3 regions of the Viridibacillus sp. NPDC096237 genome follow, and region 1 is predicted to be linked to each of the others. Evidence: predicted binding sites of a transcription regulator. Region 1 holds the regulator's gene; each other region holds the start of a gene.
What was found. The regulator LexA, encoded in region 1, represses DNA repair genes until DNA is damaged. The targets are predictions, from matches to a motif close to CGAACATATGTTCG.

Region 1 (8,128 bases):
AAATAAAACGATCGCGGTTAAACCAGTTTGGGTTTGAAGGATTGTGACGAAGTTGTTTTGTCCAAAGAGTATAAGCCATTGGCGCAGCCCCCATTGGTAATCCTGGGTGACCTGAATTAGCTTTTTCAATAGCATCAATAGACAAAGTTCGAATTGTGTTAATAGCAAGCTGATCTGCTTGTTGAGTCATTTTTAGTAGACATCCTTTCTTAAGCTAAATATTGTACTATTACAGTGTAGTCAACATTCTTATATAAAACAATGCTTTCTATAAATTGTGCTTAATTTAAAAGATTATTCTTGTTTTGTTTTTGACGTAATTTCTCAGGAGTTACTTCATTTCCCTCTGGATCGAAAACGCGGACATTTTCAATTGTCTCACGCATTGAAGATCGGAATGTGTCTAAATACTCTTTGCGAAGTGCTGTTTGCTCCTTTGCTTCCTCTACAGTTAAGCCTTGTGATTTTGATTTTTTTGAAAGTACACTTATACGTTGTAATTTTTCTTTTGATAACATTGTTTTCTCACCTTTCATACAGACGTTAATACAAAGGTATGCAAAAAAGACCGCAAGCGCAAGCTTTTAGTCTTTTTTTTCCTCTTTTAACTCCATAAATCTACGATGAATCGTCGCTTTACTAACTTGGAAACCTAATCCTCTTAAAGTATCTGTAATTTCTTCAAACGTCATACCCTTTTGTCTAAGATGGATTATTTGTTCAATTGGAACATCTATTCGATCTCGGCCTTCAGGATTCCCTCGATCTTTTAAATTCTTTTCTGGTCTGTAGCCGTTCTGAACAGCTCTCCTCATCCCTCTGCGGATTTTAGCATTATGTAATTTACGTTGATACTCTTCTACAATTGCTAATATTTCTAACAACATAGCATCCATTTCATTTAATCGAACATGACCTGCATCACTTAAAGTAAAAATGTCTGTATTCGTTTTTTGCAATAAATGAAGTACCGCCATTCGACCATTCCCACGTCCTAAACGTGTTTCATCTTGTACAAACAGTGTTGGTTGATCATAGTCCTTTACACATTCGAGTAAATCAAGTAATCCTTCACGATCAATATCATATCCACTATGTCGATCTGAAAATACTTGAGCAACTTCATAGCCTTTACTAGCTGCAAATTCTCTTAACTCAATCTCTTGCCTTTCAAGCGAAGTATCTTGTGTATCTTTATCTGTACTAACACGGCAATAGAGTATTGCTATTTTTTGTTTCATTTTTTATCACTCGCCACTTCTATCCCTATATTTTGAACTTTAATATTATCATGTTCTGGAACTATTAGAGTATGTCCCGCATATATCGTATCGTCAATTAAATTGTTTTCATTCTTAACCTTTGATATCCATTCATGGTCAGCCATATTACCTTTATATCTATTCGCCAGAGAAATTAAAGTATCCCCGTCGTGAACTTTAATCTCTTTATATGATGTATTCGCACTATTTGCAACAACTAAAATTGATGTAAAGATTACGCAAACCCCAAAAAGCAATGTAATATATTGATATTTTTTTAACCAACTCATACTGATTCTCCCCTTCACTCGGATACCCGTTCGGAATATATGTTCTAAATATAAACAGAACACTTGTTTTTGTCAACGGCTTTTTCGAACTTATGTTTGCATTGTTTGTTCGCTAATGCTATACTATTATTAACTTTTACATAGTATGAGATAAAGAGGTGATTGGATTGAAAAAAGTATCGAAAAGACAAGAAGATATATTGTCTTTCATCAAAGAGGAAGTTCGCACTAAAGGATACCCGCCTTCCGTCCGTGAAATTGGTGAAGCAGTTGGTCTTGCATCAAGTTCTACAGTCCACGGACATCTTGCTAGACTTGAGAGCAAAGGACTAATTCGACGAGATCCAACGAAACCTCGTGCAATCGAAATATTAGATCAGCAAGACTCTACAATTGCAAAACAAGGCGTTGTACATGTACCACTAGTTGGTAAAGTTACTGCAGGCCTTCCTATTACAGCAATTGAAAATATTGAAGAATACTTCCCAATCCCAGATTCTTATGGAACAACTGAAGACCAAATTTTCATGCTTGAAATCATGGGTGAATCTATGATAGAAGCTGGTATATTAGATGGAGATTATGTAATCGTGAAACAACAAGCCACTGCGAATAATGGTGAAATTGTTGTAGCGATGACAGAGGACAATGAGGCAACTGTTAAGCGATTTTTTAGAGAAGAATCTTATTTCCGCTTACAGCCTGAGAACTCTTCTATGGAGCCAATTATTGTAGATCAAGTTTCCATTTTAGGTAAAGTAGTCGGTTTGTATCGAAACGTTTTATAAGAGACAACCATATAGGATTGTAAGAATCTTATTAATTTATTTGATTCTTACAATCTTTTTATATTACATTAATTAGGAATATATATATCTACTAATGTTACAAAGATGTTGATTTGCCTTCTGTAGAGTGCCAACCCTTCAGTGGCGTCCATTTGTTTTGCCACACCATTTTGTTAGAAGGGTTTTTTACTAGCACAAAGCGTGAAGAACGGTGACGCACTTCATTAAACTACTCTTGGCTAAAAACTTTCAGTTATAGACATCATATCTTGATAAATTGTCAAACAGTACAAAAAAAAGCAGCTTGAGGATATCTCCTTAAGCTGCTTAATTAACCCATTACGACGTTATTTTACATAGGAAAACTCACTATCAACACCATTTGACATTAATCTTATTTAAATTGAATCTCAAACGCACACACTCATAATATGCCCATCACTTTTCTGACTCAGACAAGCCAGTTCATGAAAATCATACATGTTATAAACTATTCCTTCATTTTCCAAGGTTTCTATCGCACGTAAAAATGCCTCACATGTTAACCCTAACCCCAAATTTTTCACATAACTCTCTTTACGAGTCCAAATGCATGTGAAAAGATCATCTCTTTTACTGGCTGGTGTTTCTTTTAATACTAAATTTTCGTATGGTGTAAAGCAAAGCTGGGCTATTTTTTCATCATAAGCAGAGATCTGCTCAATATCTACGCCGATTTCACGATCATACTCTACAAGTACAATATATCTACCCGAATGACTGATATTAAAATAGACAGCTCCATTTTTGATATATTTTTTCCCATACTCTGATACTGCCAACTGCCCATGTTCAAAATCATGGCGTTGCAAGAATTCATTTAATAACCGCCTAGAAAAAATCGCGCGTATTCTATCTTCTTTTCTTTTGAATTTATCTACCTCTATTTTCTGAAATGCCGGCAATTCATAATAATATTGCGCACATACTCCTAGATTGGATGATGTCCAATTTTTTACAAAAAGTCGCATAAATCAGACGATTCCTCCGTCTTTCATCCGAATAATACACCCAGAACGTTTTGCTAGTTCTTCTGCGTGAGTCACCTGCACAACGGTCGTACCAAATTCTCGATTGACCTTTTCCAATAAAGAAGTAATGACTTCAGCTGTATGACTATCCAAATTACCCGTAGGCTCATCTGCAAAAAGAATATTTGGTTTCATGAAGAGTGCACGAGCAATTGCAACACGCTGCCGCTGCCCACCGGAAAGATTCGCGACCGGCGTATCTGCCTTATCCGTCAAGCCAACAATATCGAGCAGCTCCTTTAAATAAGTGTCATCTTGATATTTTTTATACATTTGTGCCACGAAAATAATATTTTCTTTCACATTCAACATTGGGATCAGATGAAAATCCTGAAAAATAATACCTAGATTTTCAAAGCGAAATTTTGCAAGTGCCTCTTCTTTCAATGTGTGGATGGGCTTTTCTGCTATCAAAATCTTTCCCTCTGTAATATTCGATAAGCCACTCAAACAATATAATAATGTTGATTTTCCTGCACCACTTGGACCCAAAATAGAGACAAAATCACCTTGTTGGATTTCTAATGATACATTCGATAGGATGTTTTGAGTTGTTTGACCACTCTTTACTGTTTTTGTAACATTTTCAATTTTAAGCATAGTTTTTACCCGCTTACCTTTCACGTATTGTTTGTAGGATATTCATTTTTTTCAAATTACGACGACTTGCCAGCCAAACAACAATCAACACAAAAAGATATACGCCAATTGCCTGTAGCTGCATTTCATAGGTGACAACCAGAGGAATATTCTGCCCGATTACGGTTTGAATAAACCATTCAAAGAATCGTAAGACCAAAATAAGTATCACTTCTGCGATCAATAGACCTTGTACCCCTAAAGCGAAGATCTGCCAGAAGTTTAGCGACATTAATTTCTTTTTACTTAGTCCTGCTGCGCCTAAAATTGCAAAGAGTTTCTGCTGTTTATCTCGCAAGATAAAGAAACTATTCAATAAGGATAAAATACTTATCAATGCGATAAATAGAATAAATATCATTAAAACACTTTGAAGATTTTGTGCGAAACTCGTATTATCTAGGCTTTGTTGCCTTGCATCCATCGTTCCTAAAATGTCATCTCCAAATGCACCGTACAATTTATTTAAAATCAACTCATCATTTTTTATATAAAACTGACTGATTTTTGTGTCGTCCAGCTTGCGGAAGCTTTTCTCACTTACAATCGCCACATGATCTGTCGCATTCATACTGCTATTAAAATAGCCTACGATGTCGAATCGTTTTCCATCCATCTGCACTCCATCTGATAAGTGATATTTTTTATACTTCTCATTCAGATAGACATTATTTCCTGCCTGAAGCCGTTTCATATCGATATTGCCCTTGATATTGAACCATTTCAAATCATCTTGATCATTTATGCCAATCAAATCATCAATCGATAGTTTTTTACCTTTATGCTTCACATTCAATGGCTCAAGCGAATAATTTTTCCACAAAAACTCTGCTTGTTCCACGTTATTTTCCGCTAAGTAGCTCTGAATCTCTGCTGTTTTTTCTTCATTTACGGTGATTTGTTGATCGAATTTCCAATTACTATAAATACCAGTAATAAAGTGCTGAACACCCGTTATCGCAGCGTAAATCAGTAATAGTGAAATAATGGCCAGCATCAATATGGCTTTCATCTCATTGACGATTCTTTCACGGTTTAAATGTTTGATAAGTTGCACAGAACTTTGCTTCGCATTTCCCAACATCCAAAAAATACCGAAAAATAGACTAATGCCCACTAGCACAAAAGTATAAATGGCGGGCTTAACAACACATGTAGCTACAAGTAATAGTAATAGTACAAAGAATGGTACCCACCCTTGTTTAATTTTCACTTGCTCTCGTCCTAAAATATAAGCCAATACGTCGGTTTTACGGAAGAGGCTCGTAATAAAGCCGTTTGCAATCACGATCGTCGCTAGTAATATGCCGTAAACTGCCACATAATAAATCCATCCCAATGGCAACAGACAGATACTCACGATCGCTAAGATGCTATAGATGATTGTCATCAAGACGATATTTTCTAGCCACATCAAAGCTGTCAGGCGACGTTTCTGTATACCGATAATGTTTAGGATTGATAGATAGTGTAACTTTCCAACGAAAGCCATTCGATAAAATCCGAACAAAATATAGGTAGACACTAACAGAATTACCGCATCGATGATCATCACCACGAGTTGGATCATCTGCATCTGTCCGATGGCCGAAACGTTTTCTCTGACGTTTTCAGTTTGATAAACATTTTTATATTTTTGCACTTTCAAATCAGTACCCGCCAATGTCGTGACATCTTTTTCGGATAATTGAAAGTTCTTTCGAAATTGGTCTTTGCTTACTAAAATATTGGCACCTTGTCCATCCTCTTTGGCAAAAAAATCACCATCAGCAATCGCCGCTACCTGATAGTCGAAGGGCATGCTGTATGTTTTTATGGTAATCATATCTCCCTTTTTAAGCTTATGCGCTTTAGCAAAAGAAGCAGATACCACAGCATCATTTCCCTTTAGCTCATAAACTTGGTCAAAAGGAAATACTTTGTAAAAGCCTTGATCGACCCCGTAAAAATTGACAAAGTTCACTTTGTTATTCTTTTCATGTACTCCATTGCTTTGTAAATAGGTCGTTTTATTTTTCCCAGTCCAGTCCTTTGCAAAGTCGTCCTCACTACGGAATTGATCGTGCTGCAGACGAACGATTTGGGTTACCTCTCCATATTGGTCATAGAAATGGGATTCTGTCTGTTTAGCAATGAGTTCATTTGCGCTGATACTTCCAAATAAGATGGCACAAATAATCGTCAAGGTAAACAAAGGACCTAAAAATTGCATCTTATGAAGGCGGTAATAAGACTTTAAAAATTGTCGATATATCTTCATATATATCCTTTCTTTGCTACTGATTTTTTAATAATACTTTTTCAATTTCTTCTGCAACTTGCGTTTCTGTATTCTTATAGGTTGTTGCAACTACCTTGACAACTTCTTTACGTAATTGCAATTGAATACTACCGATTGTTTCCCCAAACGCTTCCGTATTCTCGGTTTGTTCTTCAAATGCATCAGTAAATTTGGCATCTAACAAAGTACTTACATTTATAATCGGCAGTTTTTTCAACATCTTGATCATTGTTTTATCATTCATACCAGCACGTTGAGCTAATACTTCAAAATTATGCTCTTCCGTATTTTCCCCAGTCCAGATAGCTTGGATTTTTTCTGTTAGATGATCCTGTGCTTCTGCTTTTCCTTCATAGATAAATGCCTGCAACTGAATGAAAAGACCTATTTGATTTTGATTATCTGCACTACGTCCGTGACTTAAAATGAAGAATGGAATTTTAGCATTTTCATATTTCAGATTCGTATATACTGTCGCTTTCATAAGTTCCAATGCAGTTGTCAGAGGTTTCTCACTAACCTTTTGATCTACTTCAGCCAAATCATATGTTCTAAAATCATTCACACTTGACGAAAGTGGATGTAAGAACTTTCTTGTACGCAGCTTCTTGATATAGCCTTTGGCTATTTCCAGGAATTTTTCCTGCGCTTTACTTAAAGGATAATAATCATTTTCCACCTCAGTAGCTGCTTTTTCCTCAGTAAGTACGACCGCATAAGTATCCTCTTTTAGAAGCTTCTCAAATTCACTTTGCCATGCGTTTAAAGAGCTCAAGTCCCAAACTGCATGATGGGCATAAATATAAATTGTATGCGTACCATCTTCATTCATAAATACGACATGTTTTACCATGAGGCCAGGCGCTTCGAATAACTGAGAATACTGACTGATATTTTGCATTTTAGACTCAAGCAACGTACCGTTTTCTTTTGTACCTAATACAAAGTATGGAATTGGCCATTCAAACTCTTTGCTATAGGTTACAATATTATTTCCAGATTTATCTACTACTTGACGTAATGCTGGCTGGGTTGCAATCAATCTATTAAGTGTTTCTAAAATCTTCACTTTAGAAACGGATTCTTCAATCTGTACAACACAAGCACAAATAGGCAGTCCCTTATATTTCGTCTGTTTCAAGAAGATATTCTGTGCAAACGTAGCTGTTTCAGTCTGTACCACTTCTTCTGTCTGAATCGCCTTGTCATAACTTTGTATCACTTGAACAAAATCAACATCCTTGAATGTTTTCCTTTGCACCCATTCTAGATTATCTAGTTTGTTGTGATTTTTCACATGTTCAGTAAGTGCTTCAAAATAAGACAGCAATTCGCTTGAAAAAATATCAACTTGCGATTTATCAATCAGAGCACAGTTGTAAATAATATTAAAATGGAGCATACCATTACGAACACTTGCATTAACCATAAATGGTTTTAGCATAATATTATGCGGGTCGTTTTGAATACCAGTATCATATTCGGATTGTACGAAACTGCCAAATGATTCACTATCAAAATCGCCTAAATAGTTAAACAACACGTCCCCTTCTATAGCAGGAATAGCATTTTTACTATGTCGTAGTGGCAAATACATCGCACCACTATTTGGTACATTTCGAAGTTTGGATTTCACACCGCGAATAAAGTGCTCTATCTGGTGATGACGTGTGATCAGTACTGGATACATGCTAGTAAACCAGCCAACACTTTTATCTAAATCAAGTGATTTGTCTATTGTCTGTCTACCATGGCCCTCCAATTCCACTACAACATTTTCTTTGTGAAATGTGTTAGC
Region 2 (8,128 bases), on a different contig from region 1:
GGAAAAGGTTGTCTCTCTTATATGATTATCTCTGGAAAGGAAGCAGCGATTATTGACGCTGTTCGATTTACAGAGATTTTCACAAAATTTGCTCAAGAGAAAAATGTGACAATAAAACACGTGTTTGATACACATTTACATGCAGATCATATTTCGGGTGGTCGCCATATTGCAAATGATACAGGTGCCACTTACTACTTACCACCTAATGACGCAGAAGAAGTCGTATTTGCTTACACACCTCTTGAAGATGGTTTAACAGTACAAATGAGTGCTTCAAAAATAGATGTTGGTGCACTCTATTCACCAGGTCACACAATTGGTTCGACATCATTTATTGTCGATGGAAAATACCTTTTAACAGGTGATATCTTATTCATCGATTCGATTGGTCGTCCAGACTTAGCAGGACTTGCAGAGAACTGGGTAGAAGATCTTCGTGAAACTTTGTATAAACGCTACCGCGAACTTGCAGAAGATTTAATCGTGCTACCAGCTCACTTCATGATCATCGATGAATTAAATGAAGACGGTACAGTATCTAAGCCTTTAGTTAATCTTTTTGCTGATAATCATGGTTTAAATATAGAAGATAAAGCAGAATTCCGATCTATGGTAACAGACAACTTACCACCGCAACCAAATGCATATCAACAAATTCGTCAAGTAAACATGGGGAGAATCACTCTGGAAAATGATGAACAAACAGAAATGGAAATCGGACCAAACCGTTGTGCAATACGTTAATAAAGTGAAAAAATTGGAGCTCATCCAATCCTTTGAAAATCAAAACACTATTGAATTGGAGAGATTTAAATGAATTCAAATAAAGTAGTAGATGCAACAGGGTTAGCTTGTCCGATGCCAATCGTTCGAACAAAGAAAGCAATGGATACGCTTAATTCAGGTGAAGTGTTAGAAATTCACGTAACAGATAAGGGGGCACTTGCAGATATGCCTGCATGGGCAAATTCAGGTGGTCATACGATACTAGAACAAGCGGAAGTTGATGGAGTATTCACATTCTTTATTCAAAAAGCATAAGAAGTTGGCGGGTTTTCATGAATGAATGCTCGCCATTTTAGATAGAAAGTAGGAAATAAAATGGATGTAATGTATATCCTTACTTTATTTGCGATTGGCTTAATCGGATCCTTTGTATCAGGTATGTTGGGAATTGGTGGAGCCATTGTTAAATACCCACTCCTACTGTATGTGCCATCTATTTTTGGTTTTACAGCTTTTACTGCACATGAGGTATCCGGTATAAGTGCGTTAGATGTGTTATTTGTATCCATAGTAGGTGTACTTGCTTTCCGAAATGGAGGCTTTTTAAATAAAAAACTAATTACGATTATGGGTACGACTGTATTATTTGGTACATTAATCGGAAGTTTTGGTTCCGGACAGTTATCAGAAGAAACGGTGAATATTGTCTATGGCATTCTAGCATTACTTGCAGCGATTATGATGTTCATCCCGAAGAAGAAAGTTGATAATATTCCACTTGAAGAAGTTGAATTTAATGCACCAATAGCAGCTACCCTAGCATTCATTGTTGGTATAGGCTCAGGTATAGTGGGTGCTGGAGGTGGATTTCTATTAATCCCCATCATGCTACTTATCTTACGTATTCCAACCCGAATGACAATTGCCACTAGTTTAGCAGTAACATTTATATCCTCTATTGCAGGATCTTTCGGAAAAATAGCAACTGGTCAAATTGACTATGTACCTGCATTAATTGTTCTTGTTGCAGGTCTTATTGCAGCTCCAATCGGCGCGCGTGTGAGCAAGAAAATGAATACAAAACTGTTACAACGACTGTTAGCAGTTCTTATTCTCTTAACAGCCATAAAAGTATGGATGGATATATTATAAAACAAGAAGAGAATAAGGTGAGAAAGAAAAGTAGCATTCATTTGAACGCTACTTTTTTGCATGGTTGAAAGTAGTTTATTGAAATAAGAGCAATTTTGAATGGCAATTTTGTTTGCTATAGAATTACACTCAAAAAAGATATTTGACATACTACTAACATATACCGAGCTTGTTAAGGCTATATTGATATCACAGAACTTGTACATGGAAAAGAAGCTATAGAATCGCTCAAAGCATTCAAAACCCTATTTTAGATGAGCAGAATTTGCCATTTTTTATTTATATTTTAGATTTAAATACAGTCCTATAGAGACTAACTATAATCTACATGGATGAATTGATTCCCCTTTAATTATGAGAATTGCTTTTTTAGGGAAAAGTAAATGCTAATTAGGTTAGAAAAAACTACTTACGTAGAAGTTTTTTCCTCTTTAATAACAACTTGTTTATATGAAATATAAAGTGATAATAAACCGTTTAAAGCTAAAAAGAAAATTACAATTTGGATTAGAAAAGCCATATCAGCAGCAAATATTTTTATTGAATACCATGGTGAATCTACAAAATAAATGAGCAAAGGTATTATCGCGATAGATAATGCCAAAAGTAAGACTCCAGAGGCACGCCATGCGTTTTTTTTGAGAGTACCCCCTGATTTAACCTTTAATAGTAGATAAAGGAACAGCGCAGATAGTAAGCAAATAAAACCTATTGTAAGCAGCTGAACAGTTGGGGAATTTGGAGGGATTGTATTCGGTTTATCTCCATTTAATATATTGATAATCCCCTGTTTCAGATATGGAAGTCCTTTTTCTTCTAGAATATGATTTTTATTTGTAAGAATTACTCCGCCCCAACCAGTTCCAGGTATTATAAATACTTCTGAATGTGAATCCGGAGTTGATCCAGAATGCCAAATCATTTTATCGTTGGAATATGGGTTAGTTATTCTTAAACCAGCTCCATAGTATCGATTTTCGGATATTTTAAAGAATGGAGATAAATAGAGATTCATAGTTTCTTTATTTAAAATTCTGGAGTCATCTTCTTGATTAAGAAATTTGATGTAATGGACCATATCTTCAGCACTTGCAGTTATGTAACCATATGGTGCTCCTGCATTATCGTATGGCAAGGAACTTTTTCGTGGGAACCCTAACCAGGATTCATAACCAGCTAAAAACCCTTTTTCATATGCAGTATCGTTGTCTGCCGCAGCATCCATCATACCTAATGGAATAAATATTTGCTTTTCCATGTAATTGGAATACGTTTGCTTTGTAACTTCTTCTATGAGAGCACCAAGTATTAAGAAATTCGCATTACTATATTGATGTTTTTTTCCAGGAGGAGCAGTAAGCTCAATGTTTGATAGACTTTCTACATAATGCTTTATAGCATTAAAACCTTTAGATGCCTTGTCGGAAATTGATAATCCTGAATAAGTACTTATTCCACTCGAATGGGTAAGTAAATGTTTTATAGTAATTTTTGATGCGGCTTGTTTATCTTTAAGGGTAAACCATGGGATATACTTTTGCACTGGATCCTCTAGGTAAATGGTGTTCTCTTCAATTAATTTCATTATAGCTAAACCTGTTAATGGATTTACTTATCGAGCCAATAGTAAAGGGGGTTCGTGTAGTTACTTTTTCCTCGGATTCTCCCGTTACACCCCATGATTTAGTATAAAATAGTTCATTATCATGAACTAGGGCAATAGAAGCTCCTGGAATACGATAGTCTTTTAAAAATGTTTCTACATAGTTATCGATAGTTTGTTTAATATCTTGTCCCGCGAGAACCTTTGAAAATGGGAGAAATAGAACGCACGCATAAAATATTAAGCATAAAGCAATACCTGTATATTTTAATTGTTTCATATAAAATTTCACCTACTAAAATTTATTCTTCGAATATAAAACACTACTAACGTACAAAGTAGTGAAGATATAGAAAAGCTAATAATCATTAGAATAGAATTCCACCAAAAATTATCTGATATTTGATAAAAAATATTGTAATTAAATGAATTGTTATTTTGTGGATTAAATGATCCCGTTAAGAACATAGATAGGAGAAGTTGTGAAATAAGATAGCAGACGATAAAAGTAAAGCTTCCAATCACAAAAGAAATCCCCATTCTACTGTTAGTTTTTCGTATTTGTTTTATTTTAGTATGAAGGTCTATTCCATTAATATCTAAAAAATCTTTAACAAATGTTTCTGTATCTCCTAATTCATTTATCCCGTCTTCTCCATGTTCACGAGATTCTTGGAAGTGTTCCACAATCTGTTGTTCAATATACTTTCTATCCTTTGAATTGATTTGATATAGCTTTAGTTCGTCAAGAACTTCATTTAAAAATTGTTTTTCTGTTAGGCTCAATTCAATATTCATTCTAAATGATCTCCTTTTAACTGACTTTGTAGTAAAGATTCTATATCCTTTTGTACATCCAACCACTCACTGATTTTTTTCTGAAGATATATTTCTCCTATTTCATTGATTTCATAATAAACTCTAACCTTCCCGCTCTCTGTCATTTCTCGATAAGCACTAACCCAATTTTGATCTTTTAACTTAGTTAAAATAGGATAAATGCTTCCTACTCCTTTCAATTTTAAATTGTGTTCTTCTAACTCTTTCATAATTTCATAACCGTAGCTTTTTTTCTTTGACAAAATAGATAGTACACACATTTCTAAATGACCTTTAATTAAACTTGTTCTGTCCATAGGATGAATTTAACAGAAATATATACTTCTTACAAGTATATATTTGTTATAAATTCAATAAATAAGAATAAAGAGTGGGGTGTAATAAAGGTAATAATAAATTTTTATCATTAATCGTGCTTAGTGTTGTATTTTTGATTGATTATAAAATTAGTAATCTTGAAGGGTAAATTAAAGCTGAAATGTCAATCAGGTTAGTAACAGGAAAGAAAGTCTCGTTCAACTTTATACGTAGTGAATACCAACATCTGTTCGTAATTTTTGCTATACTGTACATAATAAAAGAAGCAGGAGAGATGTGAGATGGCGGAGTGGAAACAAAAAGGGCGAATTATTTTTCATATCGATATGAACTGTTTCTATGCCTCTGTAGAGCAATCACATGATCCAACACTAAAGGGCAAAGCAATTGCCATTGCGGGCAACCCGAAGGAGCGACGCGGCATCCTAGTAACTTGTTCATATGAGGCACGGGCAAAAGGGGTATATACGACGATGGCTGTGTGGGAAGCTAAGCGCAAATGTCCGGAACTCATCTTGTTACCGCCTAATATTGAACGCTATCGTATCGCTTCAAAGGCGATATTTGACATACTACGAACATATACAGAACTTGTGGAGCCCGTGTCAATCGATGAAGGCTATATAGATGTTACGGAACTTGTACATGGAAAAGAAGCTATAGAACTCGCAGAAAGCATTCAAAAACGTATTTTAAATGAGCTAGATTTGCCGTCATCGATTGGGATTGCACCGAACAAGTTTTTGGCTAAAACAGCTTCTGATATGAAAAAGCCAATGGGTATTACCGTTTTAAGAAAACGTGAACTACCAAACATTCTATGGTCTTTACCAGTCATTGAAATGCATGGGGTTGGAGAGAGCACAGCGAAAAAACTAAACGATTTAAAAATCAACACAATCGGCGATTTAGCACAAGCCTCTGAAGGCTTTTTAAAAAGCAACTTAGGTAAAAATGGAGCTAGGTTAAAAGACAGAGCAAATGGTATTGATAACAGGGAAGTCGATCCAAATGCGATTTATGATACGAAAAGCGTTGGCAATTCCACAACTTTACCTATAGATTTAGTAGAATGGGATGAACTTCGCAAAACAATCGATGGACTCTGTGAAAAGGTTGCTAAACGTCTATCAGCTAAGAATCTAGCTGGACATACCGTATCCATTCAAATTCGAGATGCTGATTGGCATAACTCGAGTCGTAGTAAAACCTTTTCCAATGCCATTTATAAAAAATCAGATATTTTTGAAATAGCTATCGATTTAGCAAAGAAACATTGGCATGGTGAACCTGTTCGTTTACTTGGTGTAACGTTGAGTAATGTGATTGATCGTAAAGAAACAGCAGAGCAGCTTTCCATCTTCAACTTTGAAAATCATGCCAAAGAGGAGCCAATTATCCAAGTAGTGGAACAGCTCCAAAAGAAATTCGGAAAAGAAATTATTTCAAAAGGCATGAAAGAACAGAAAAAGCCCAATTACGAATCGCAAACGAGCTTTAGTAAGGACTTTTTGGAGGATCATAAGGATTGATGAATATAATTTCAATCAATTAGGGGAGCAAATTGGATAAGACATATGAGAACTATGGAGACTTACAATAAGTTGATCTATTTTTTTGTTAGTGAGTAGAAATAATTATTTAAAAATTCACAGTATCGCTTTTTACATAACTAAAATATAAGTAATGCAAAGCAAAGGCGTGTATCAATGTCCATATGGTGATTGATACGCATCTTTTTTTGCTATACTAGATATAAGACACTAGCAACACTGAAGTATAAATAGCAAGGAATCATTATGAGGATTCTTCATATGTTGATCATCGTGTTTACCGTAAGGAGGACTTCATTTGCATATACAATTTTTAGGTACAGGCGCAGGAATGCCGTCAAAAACACGGAATACAAGTGCGCTTGCAGTTAAATTATTAGAAGAACGTGGCACATTTTGGCTATTTGATTGTGGAGAAGCGACGCAACACCAAATTTTACATACAACATTAAAGCCAAGAAAATTAGAAAAAATCTTTATCACACATTTACACGGAGATCATATATTTGGACTCCCTGGCTTACTAAGTTCTCGTTCATTCCAAGGTGGAGAAGAATTGCTTACCATCTATGGACCAGCAGGATTAAAAAGTTGGATTGAGTTAACAATACAGCTTTCACAAACACATCTCAATTATCCTATTGAATTTGTTGAGGTGACTGAAGGTGTAGTTTTTGAAGATGATGACTTTGTCGTTACTGCAAAACCTTTACAGCATGTCGTCCCGTGCTATGGTTATCGTATTGAACAAAAACCACTACCAGGTACATTACAAATTGATAAAGCAATAGCGTTTGGTGTTCCAAAAGGTCCACTTTTAGGTCAGCTGAAAAATGGCAATAACGTAACATTGCCAGATGGGCGTATCGTGAAAAGTAGTGACGTGACAGATTTACCTAAATTGGGCTTTATCCTTACGATTTTAGGAGACACACGTTCTTGTGAAAATGCCGTTTTACTTAGTGAAAATGCGGATATTGTAGTTCATGAATCAACATTCAATCATGCAACAGAAGCACTAGCTGCCAATTATGGTCACTCCACAAATATGGATGCAGCAAATATAGCTATTAAAGCAGGAGCAAAAAATTTGCTTCTAAATCATTTAAGCGCAAGATTTTTCCCTCAAGATATTAAAAACATGCTTCAAGAAGTGCATGAAGTGTTTGAAAACGCCTATATCGTAGCAGACTTAGAGGAATATGAGTGGCTTCAAGAAAAGCTATCTCCTTTTAGTCAGTAACAAGCATGGAAAGAGCTATCCAATTTTGGATAGCTTTTTTAAGTAAAGTGACAACTAAGCTGTCTAATAGTTTCAACTTTATCAAAGCCCCGTGTTAAGACTCAGTAATAATCAACATATCATTTTCATCGAATTCCCAGTTCTCACCATATGCAACTTCCCAATAAAAGCCGTTTGGATCTTGAAAATAGCCACTATAGCCGCCCCAAAAGACTGTTTCAGGTTCTTTTACTATTTTCGCACCAGCTTTTTGAGCCAATACAAATATTTCATCAACCTCTTCTTTTGACTTCCCATTATAAGCAAGGGTAAATCCATTAAAGCCATTGCCAATCGCAGGTGGGGTGTCTTCATTAATATCTTGGACTAAGCGATCAATTGGAAACAGTGAAATTTTCGTCCCTTGATTATTAAAGAAGATCACATCTGGATTCGCATCGTTGCCATATACAAATACTTCAAACCCTAGTCCCTCACGATAAAAATGTAAAGACTTTATCATATCTCTTACTCCCAAAGTAATTAAATTTAATCGATTCATCTCATAATCTCCTTTAAATTTCTCTATTTTTAAAGTCTTATAGATGTAATTCTATTTAAGTCTCAAATAACCTTCTTTTATTAGCTGGAGGACCTTTTAAAGAAATGAAAAAAGCATGTTCTGAAAAAATTCTTTCAAAACATGCTCAG
Region 3 (8,128 bases), on a different contig from region 1:
AAAAAAAAGATTGAAGCAATTAGCCTCAAAAACAAACTTTTCCATGCATTATCTTGCATTGTAGAAACAAATGCAAATAAACTCAATTCCTTGATAATACTATCTTTAAAGCATTAATTTTAATTTCCTCTTGTACCCTTCCTGTATTTTGATTTTTAATTTCATATAAAAATTTTATAATTAATATTTTTATTACGGTCGCTAGTCTATTTAAATAACAGTTCTTTTACTCAAAAAATGCCGCACTAAATAAGGCGATTGAGGGAATGCTAGGCCTAATTGCCATATGCCTATTCCTTTTAATCGGTAATCTACGACCATTTGAAGCTTTAGTGCACGAGATCTTGAATCTTCAAACCAAATAATATGCCGATTGCCTAATGCGTCCCAATACTCAAAGTGGGCTTGCTGGTAGTGATTAGAGTATTGAATCGGTACTTGATTTGTCATTGCGGTATTCACCGCATCACCTACAGAAATGGCGCTAGCACTAATGACAGAACCATCTCCAGCCATAGTCCAGTCATATCCGTAATTTGGAACACCTAAAATAATTTTATTGGCACTCATATGATTTTTGGCATATTGAATTGTTTGCCGCACCTCATTTTCCGGTGCTACAGGGCCGGGTTCACCACCTCCATGATGAAAATCATAGGCCATCAAAAAGACGAAATCAGCAGCCTCACCAATACCTTTATAATCATAACCTTTTGTCCATGGAGTGGTATCATCCGTCTTAGCCTGTAATGCAACAGACGTAGTATAACCTTCTGGACTTAAACGATCTCTCACCATTCGGATAAAAGTCACATAATTAGCTGCATCATAATCCTTCAGCAATTCAAAATCGATATTGACGCCCGCAAAATTATTATTTTTTACTATGTTATAAATATTATTCACTGCTTGCTGTCTTATAGTCGGATTACTAATAATACTTCTTGCTACAGCTGAACTAAAACCTGTTTCCGTTAAATTTGATATAACAGCAATTGGCGCTACTTGATTTTGCCGACTTAATGTATTAATGCTGTGAAGGTACAATGGACTTAATGTACCGTCATTTGATATATGATATTCAAAGACACCATAATAAGAATTACTATCTGAAAATTGATTAATCAATTCTATATCTTTTGTTGGTGTTGTTGGAGTTAAATAGCTGAAATTTGCAGCCCTATATTTCTTTCTAGGTGGCAAATATATACGCATACCTACGGACAAATTATTCGAATGCAAGCCATTATAAAGTTTAATCGTTTCAACAGGCACTAAAGCCATTTGGCCAATTTTATATAAGGAATCTCCAGGTTGGACAATATAAACATCTGTTGGAATCAGCAAATCTTGCCCCGGTACTATATTTGGTATTTTCAATCCATTTGTAATCCGGATGCTATCCATATTTACTTGATACTTTGATGCCACGGAAAATAAAGAATCTCCCGCTTTCACTACATATATAAACAATGATTCACCTCAGTTTAAATGTATTTAACCCTTTATTATATGCATGTACTGATTAAAGTGTTAAGCAATCAAATATAGATGGCTAGAATAAAAATTATTGGCCATATCGAATAATACTAATACTATAGGATGAGTTATATCACTTAAGGGATTTTATGTATTCATCAACACATAATGGATAAAATTCACAATCAACAATCGGTATAATAATACATAAGCAAGCTATACTATTTACGATTTCACTTATAAATCCAACATGACTAGGAGGCGGAACACGATGAGTAGGCCGGAACACTTAGATCCAAAATCTCAACAAATCCACCACAACTGGACAAGGGATAAGCGTCAAAAATCTCAAGTGAATGGACAAACGGAGGTAACTCTGCATAACAAACTCTTGAGAACTGCAGCGAAATCACGACAGTCTCAGTTATAACAATCATGAAGGTATAAGTGCTATCTAGCCCGGAAAATTATTTCCGGGTTTTTTGTGTTTAAAATGATGTTCCTCATTAGCCTCATAATTAAGGTTTTAGCCACTGAGCGCTTTATCTTTTCTAATAGGCTGCTGACACACTTCGAGGGCAAAGTACATATCATTTGTATGAAGAGGTGGTGAAGAATGAGGGACGATAAAATGACTAAAAACCACAATCCTGTCGAAGTTGAACAACAGGAATGGAAGAAGAGACAATTGAAAGAACGTATGAAGCAGATGCTTACAATCGCTTCACCTATTTTTCTCTTGCTGTTATGGGAGTTCTTATCCCAAACCAATTTGCTTGATGCACGTTTCTTCCCACCGCCATCTGAAATCGTAAGTACATTCTATTCCTTGGCAATGAGTGGTGAATTATTTAACCATATTGGCATTTCCCTTTATCGAATTATTGCAGGTTTTTTACTTGGGGTTATTCCAGGCGTTGTCATTGGACTATTAATGGGGCTGTATTCGCCAATTAGACACTTCATCTCACCGATTGTGATGGCACTCATGCCTATACCTACTCTCGCTTTGTTACCGATTATTATTATTTTATTTGGAATCGGGGACTTCTCTAAAGTTGTTACGATTGCTGGTAGCGTCTTTTTCCCAGTCGTCATCAATACAACAGCAGGGGTCATTAATATCGACTCTATCTATTTAGATGTCGCCAAAAATTACGGAGCAAGTTCTAAGGATTTTTTCCTAAAAATTGCTTTCCCTGGGGCATTGCCGGTAATGATGGAGGGGATTCAAATGGGGCAGGCAATTGCGCTCTTAACGATTGTTGCAGCTGAAATGATGGGAGCAACATCAGGTATAGGTTATCTAATATGGACCTCTTATAAAGCCTTTATGCTAAAAGAGATGTTCGTTGGGCTTATACTCATTTCATTTTTCGGCTACTTGTTTTCACTTTTACTAAGGGCGTTACAGAAGAAGATTTTATCTTGGAGGTGAAGCAGTGGAAGACAAAACTAAAATTTCAATTCAAGATATGACGAAAGTTTTCTACAAAAAAAATAGTAATGTCACTGCTTTGGACCATATTTCTCTGAATATTTCAGAAGGTGAATTTGTTTGTCTTGTTGGTCCGAGTGGCTGCGGGAAAACAACGTTACTACGTATTTTAGCTGGACTCGAAACAACGAGTGTAGGTGATTTTAATATTGCCGAGGGAGAAGAAAATCGACCTCTTCAATCGATGGTTTTTCAAGAACGAGGAGTTATTCCTTGGCTAACCGTTGAGGAGAACGTTGCATTTGGTCTAAAAATGAGACATTTGCCAGCTGAATTGATAGAAGAGCGTACATCTTACTATTTGGAAAAAGTCGGTCTAGAAAAGTTTTCAACGCTTTATCCAAAAGAACTTTCTGGAGGAATGAAACAACGTGTAAGTATTGCACGTGCTTTTGCTAATGATCCAGAAATTTTACTAATGGATGAACCATTTGCTGCACTTGATGAACAAAACAAATTTATACTGCAAGAAGAGCTATTGTCTATTTGGGAAGAAACAAAGAAAACAGTGCTATTTATTACGCATAGTATTGATGAAGCATTGCTACTGAGCGACCGAATACTATTAATGAGCTCGCAACCTGGGAGAATCATAAAAGAGATTCAAAATGATTTGCCAAGGCCGAGAAATATAGAACAAATTAGAGCGAACCATCGTACAGCAGGACATTTTTTAGACATTTGGAAGCATCTGCAAGAAGAAGTTCAAAAATCAAGAAAGTAATTAGTAAAAGGGGGCAAGACATGCTCAAGTGGTTAAAGTTAGGCTTATTTATACCCTTTCTTATCCTTGCAATGTTCATTGCTGGGTGTTCAGATAAAGAAACAGGGAGTAAGGAAACTTCAGGAACAAAACACAAAAATGAAGTTAGTAAAGATAATCCGTCTGGAGATTTAGCACCATTAAGTAAAAAGACTAAAGTAGTTATTGCTGAAGACGGAGCGGCATCTGGAGCAGGTTTTTATATCGCAAAAGAGAAAGGTTACTTCAAGGATTATAATATTGAAGTAGAATTTGCTCAATTTGCAAATAGTGATGACATGTTACCTGCACTTGCAGCGGGTGAAGTAGATATTGCAGGAGGAATATCAACAGCCTCTTTCTTTAATGCAATTGCACAGGGTATCGACGTTAAAATTATTGCAGATAAAGGGCATAACGTACCTGGAAAATCCTATTTCTCATTTGTTATCGGTAACCATATGAAGGATAAGATTAAAGATTACTCAGATTTTAAAGGTAAAAAGATTGCTGTCTCTGCAAAAAACTCAATTGATGGATACATCTATCAAAGAATGCTTGAACATGCAGGATTAACTGATAAGGATGTAAAATTTACACTAATGAATGACTTCGGTAGCATGTTAGGAGCCCTCGAAAACGGTTCAATTGATGCTGCACTTAGTATTGAACCATTAATCGCCCAAGGCATCGAAAAAGGGATACTAACACGCTTTGGTGATACAACAGACTATGCGCCAGATTCACAAATTGCATTAGTATTAGCATCTCCTAAATTCATGAGTAAAGAACAAAATGTTTCACTGCGCTTCATGCTTGCATATTTAAAAGGTGTTCGAGACTATAATGATGCGTTTATCAAAGGGGAAGATAAAGACCAAATCATCGACATCATGACAAAACATACAGCATTAAAAGATGCGAAGTTATGGGGAAAAGTATTTGTAACCGGGCTTGATCCAGACGGTAAAATGCGTATCGATGATATTCATGCACAATACGATATGTACAAAGCAAACGGAGCAACACAAGGGAAATTCGACTTCAACAAAGCAATTGACACGTCAATTACAGAAAAAGCCGTCAAAATTTTAGGCGAATATTGATTTTCTACTGATAGATTGGTTTAATTGCAAGGATTCCCGTCTATAACGCAAAAAATTCATGTTATGGGCGTCTATATAAATTAAAGCCACTTTCAGCTATCAAAGGTGAGAGCGGCTTTCTTATATTTGTCTTCCTTTGATGCGCTAAGCAAAAACTGCTTTTAATTACCAATTCATATATAATTAAATGAAGTCGTATACTTGACAGTAAATTTATGAACTTATAGGAGTTGATTTCATGGCAGACTGGAATTCACAACAGTATTTAAAGTATGAAAATGAACGTACACAACCTGCAATAGATTTACTAAATCGCATTCATATAAACAAACCAAAACGTATACTTGATGTAGGGTGTGGTCCGGGAAATAGTACCAAAATTCTAGCAGAACGCTACCCAGAGGCATACGTACTTGGAATTGATAGCTCAGAGCATATGGTAGCGAAAGCTAAACAAACGAACCCGGCCATTAATTTTCAAACATTTGATGCAAGTGGGGATTTATCTCCTTTAGGAAATGACTTTGACATTGTTTTCTCTAATGCATGTATTCAATGGATTCCAAATCATGATAAACTTTTACCAAACTTGATACAGTTATTAATTCCAGGTGGTTTGTTGGCTGTTCAAATGCCTATAAGCGACAAAGAACCTTTTAGACAAATTATTAAAGAAGTGAGCCAACAACCAAGGTGGCAGCTTGATTTCTCAATCCTAGGTAAAGAAAATGCACTTTCGCCAGAGGAATATTACGATCTTCTTTCAGCCAATTCGTCAGCATTTTCAATATGGCAAACAACGTACTTTCATACTATGCATAGTCATCAAGATATCATTGAATGGAGCAAAGGGACACGCTTACGCCCTTATCTAGAAGCTTTACCTACTGATCTTCAACCTTTATTTGAAGAAACGATCTATGAACAAGTGAAAGCTTCCTATCCAGTACAACAAAACAATCATATTATTTTTAAGTTTCCTAGATTATTTTTCACTGCAATAGCAAAATGAGGATTTTCACGAAAAATGAATGAGGGATATAGTGGGGTTTAAAAAAAAGCTTACTCAGTATAGAATGTTTTTTAGCAAATTACTCATCCTAAAATAAGAGGAGATGAGATCAATGATGCGAAAAACATTTATTGCACTTGGACTTATTATTACAGTAAGTTCGGCATTAATACATACCCCAACTATTACTCATGCACAACATGAAATTCAAGCATATGGTAAGTGGGGCAAACTTGCTCTAAAAGTAACACAATCAAAGTATCCCAATGCAAATATTATTGATTACCTACATGAAGGAATCGAATCTAAAGAGGATGCAACTATTGAAAAATTTAAGTTGTGGTTAAAAGATGGTAAAAAAGAATTTGGTGTTTTTGTAAGAATTAAGTATATTACCGATACTGAAAAAGTGGTTAATATTGAAATTCAAGAAACTACTAGGTAGGCCATCATGTGGATTTGAAATAAAATAATGTTTGATATTTTATAATAAAGTTCGATAAAAATCAACTCTGAAGAATGGGTCTTAAACTAGATTAGTTTAAGAAAATGTTATAATTAACTAAAAATTTACTGGTAATATATGATATCTATATGGTAAATAGATTTATTTTTCAGCAATAATTTCATTCTGAATTATGCTCTTTTTCATCACTAAGAACAAATGTTCTACTTACGTAAAAAGGGCATAATCCTCATAAAAACAATGCAATTTAATCTAATATAGTGTAAAAATACATTATTTGAACAGAGTATTATCCATTTTTTGAAAAAATCTCCGTATAGTAATAAGAACGTGTATATTGCATATAAGAACGTTCGTTTGTATACTAGGGGAAAGGGCACTTTTTAATAAGAATAAGCTAGGAGTTGGTGTTTTTTATGTGGAAATTATCAAATGGGAAATTGATTCAAGCAACAGATAAAGCTCGTATTAAATTTCGTACGAATATAAGTGCTGCGGTTTTGGAGAAACTAAAAATAATGGCTGATGATTATGATACTCATGTCAATTACTTGTTGGAGTCAGGTGTACAAGCAGTATTAGATCAAAATACAATCGTCTATGATAAAGCAACTCGTCCAACAGATCGAGTGCAATATAAGACAACATATGATGCAAATCTTTTACAAGCACTAAAAGCATTCGCTAAACAGCATCAAGTATATATAAATGATGTCATTGAATACAGCGTACAATACATAGATCTAGAAGATGTAAAAAATGCGAGTTATAAACATAGAGTAGAGTGATGGAAATTCACTTTTACTCCATCCTGTAAAACGCCCCGAACATAATATACATTATAGGAAGTTACGTTTCATTTCATAAGTATACTTGTAATAATGAGATATTTTAGAGATTTAATTTGAAATGGCATATGGTTGTTGAGTATTTAACTCACTTATTAATCCGTTTGAACTACTCAATTATCCATTTGACCCATTCAGCGTATCATTTAATCCATTCACGAAGTTATTTAATCTACTGACGATCAATGGATCACTTTCGCTTTGCTAGCAAACAATCCATTAAATTGGGATTACCAATATGCTCCTTTTCCCAAACAGCTTATGATCTAACAAATAATTTTGTTTCTTCACGTGGCTTTTCAGAATTTTACAGGAATGTTGCGTAACAACAAGGAAAATTATCAGCATGATTTAAACAAAAATTTTCGTTTCTTCGTTTAGTTTGTATTTGAATATCTCTCAATATCCATACCGTCTTTTTTAAGGCCTGTTACATGCGTATGTAGCGCTTCATTGTAAAAAACATAACATTTCCCTACCCTCTTAGGTAAAACCGCTTAATAAAGCTCATTTAACCATACTAACGATAACTATAATTTCATAAGTCTTTTTAAAAGTATTTATAGAAAAAGCATGTTTTGAAAAAAATGATCAAAACACGCTTTATTGAAATTATATCTGGTGTGAAGTTCTATCGGTATTTTTAAAGATTGTACTAATAATTGGTTACTTCTCCTTTTACCATTTTTAAATTGCTGTGCACAATATCAATCTTCGTTGGGTTTTCGAACAAAAGCTGTTACGGAATGCCCTTGTTTCAATGCCTGAGAAATCAGCTCACGACCTGTTCTTCCAGTTGCTCCAAAAATAATAATGTTCATACATTTCACTCCTTTATATTTTTCTACGAAGTTACTACAACTACGGGTTTACAGCTTGGGAAATGAAATCACCTGTATAACTATTACACATCCGCTAGTCTTCTAAATTGAAGATTTATCGTAAGATTCTATAGTAAGAAATTCAATATTTTAGAA

Region 2: the regulator LexA is predicted to act here: its motif matches at 4,862-4,875, upstream of ACQKMD_RS19855 (DNA polymerase IV).
Region 3: the regulator LexA is predicted to act here: its motif matches at 6,650-6,663, upstream of ACQKMD_RS07660 (rRNA methyltransferase).

The regions. Positions count from the first base shown of each region.
Region 1 covers NZ_JBNNTI010000001.1:199,070-207,197, forward strand. Annotated here, with positions in the region: gene tkt (transketolase) at 1-190, opposite strand, end outside; gene ACQKMD_RS01005 (DUF896 domain-containing protein) at 282-518, opposite strand; gene ACQKMD_RS01010 (YneB family resolvase-like protein) at 585-1,241, opposite strand; gene yneA (cell division suppressor protein YneA) at 1,238-1,552, opposite strand; gene lexA (transcriptional repressor LexA) at 1,720-2,340, shown strand; gene ACQKMD_RS01025 (4'-phosphopantetheinyl transferase family protein) at 2,751-3,350, opposite strand; gene ACQKMD_RS01030 (ABC transporter ATP-binding protein) at 3,354-4,010, opposite strand; gene ACQKMD_RS01035 (FtsX-like permease family protein) at 4,024-6,309, opposite strand; gene ACQKMD_RS01040 (amino acid adenylation domain-containing protein) at 6,326-8,128, opposite strand, start outside.
Region 2 covers NZ_JBNNTI010000057.1:4,549-12,676, forward strand. Annotated here, with positions in the region: gene ACQKMD_RS19825 (MBL fold metallo-hydrolase) at 1-747, shown strand, start outside; gene ACQKMD_RS19830 (sulfurtransferase TusA family protein) at 817-1,044, shown strand; gene ACQKMD_RS19835 (sulfite exporter TauE/SafE family protein) at 1,105-1,881, shown strand; partial or broken gene ACQKMD_RS19840 (serine hydrolase domain-containing protein) at 2,291-3,764, opposite strand; gene ACQKMD_RS19845 (hypothetical protein) at 3,773-4,282, opposite strand; gene ACQKMD_RS19850 (PadR family transcriptional regulator) at 4,279-4,620, opposite strand; gene ACQKMD_RS19855 (DNA polymerase IV) at 4,924-6,174, shown strand; gene rnz (ribonuclease Z) at 6,494-7,438, shown strand; gene ACQKMD_RS19865 (VOC family protein) at 7,533-7,979, opposite strand.
Region 3 covers NZ_JBNNTI010000009.1:51,280-59,407, reverse strand. Annotated here, with positions in the region: gene ACQKMD_RS07695 (glycosyl hydrolase family 18 protein) at 211-1,431, opposite strand; gene ACQKMD_RS07690 (YpzG family protein) at 1,751-1,909, shown strand; gene ACQKMD_RS07685 (ABC transporter permease) at 2,096-2,917, shown strand; gene ACQKMD_RS07680 (ABC transporter ATP-binding protein) at 2,922-3,701, shown strand; gene ACQKMD_RS07675 (ABC transporter substrate-binding protein) at 3,722-4,825, shown strand; gene ACQKMD_RS07670 (methyltransferase domain-containing protein) at 5,064-5,837, shown strand; gene ACQKMD_RS07665 (DUF3889 domain-containing protein) at 5,950-6,282, shown strand; gene ACQKMD_RS07660 (rRNA methyltransferase) at 6,720-7,091, shown strand; gene ACQKMD_RS07655 (NAD(P)H-binding protein) at 7,859-7,972, opposite strand.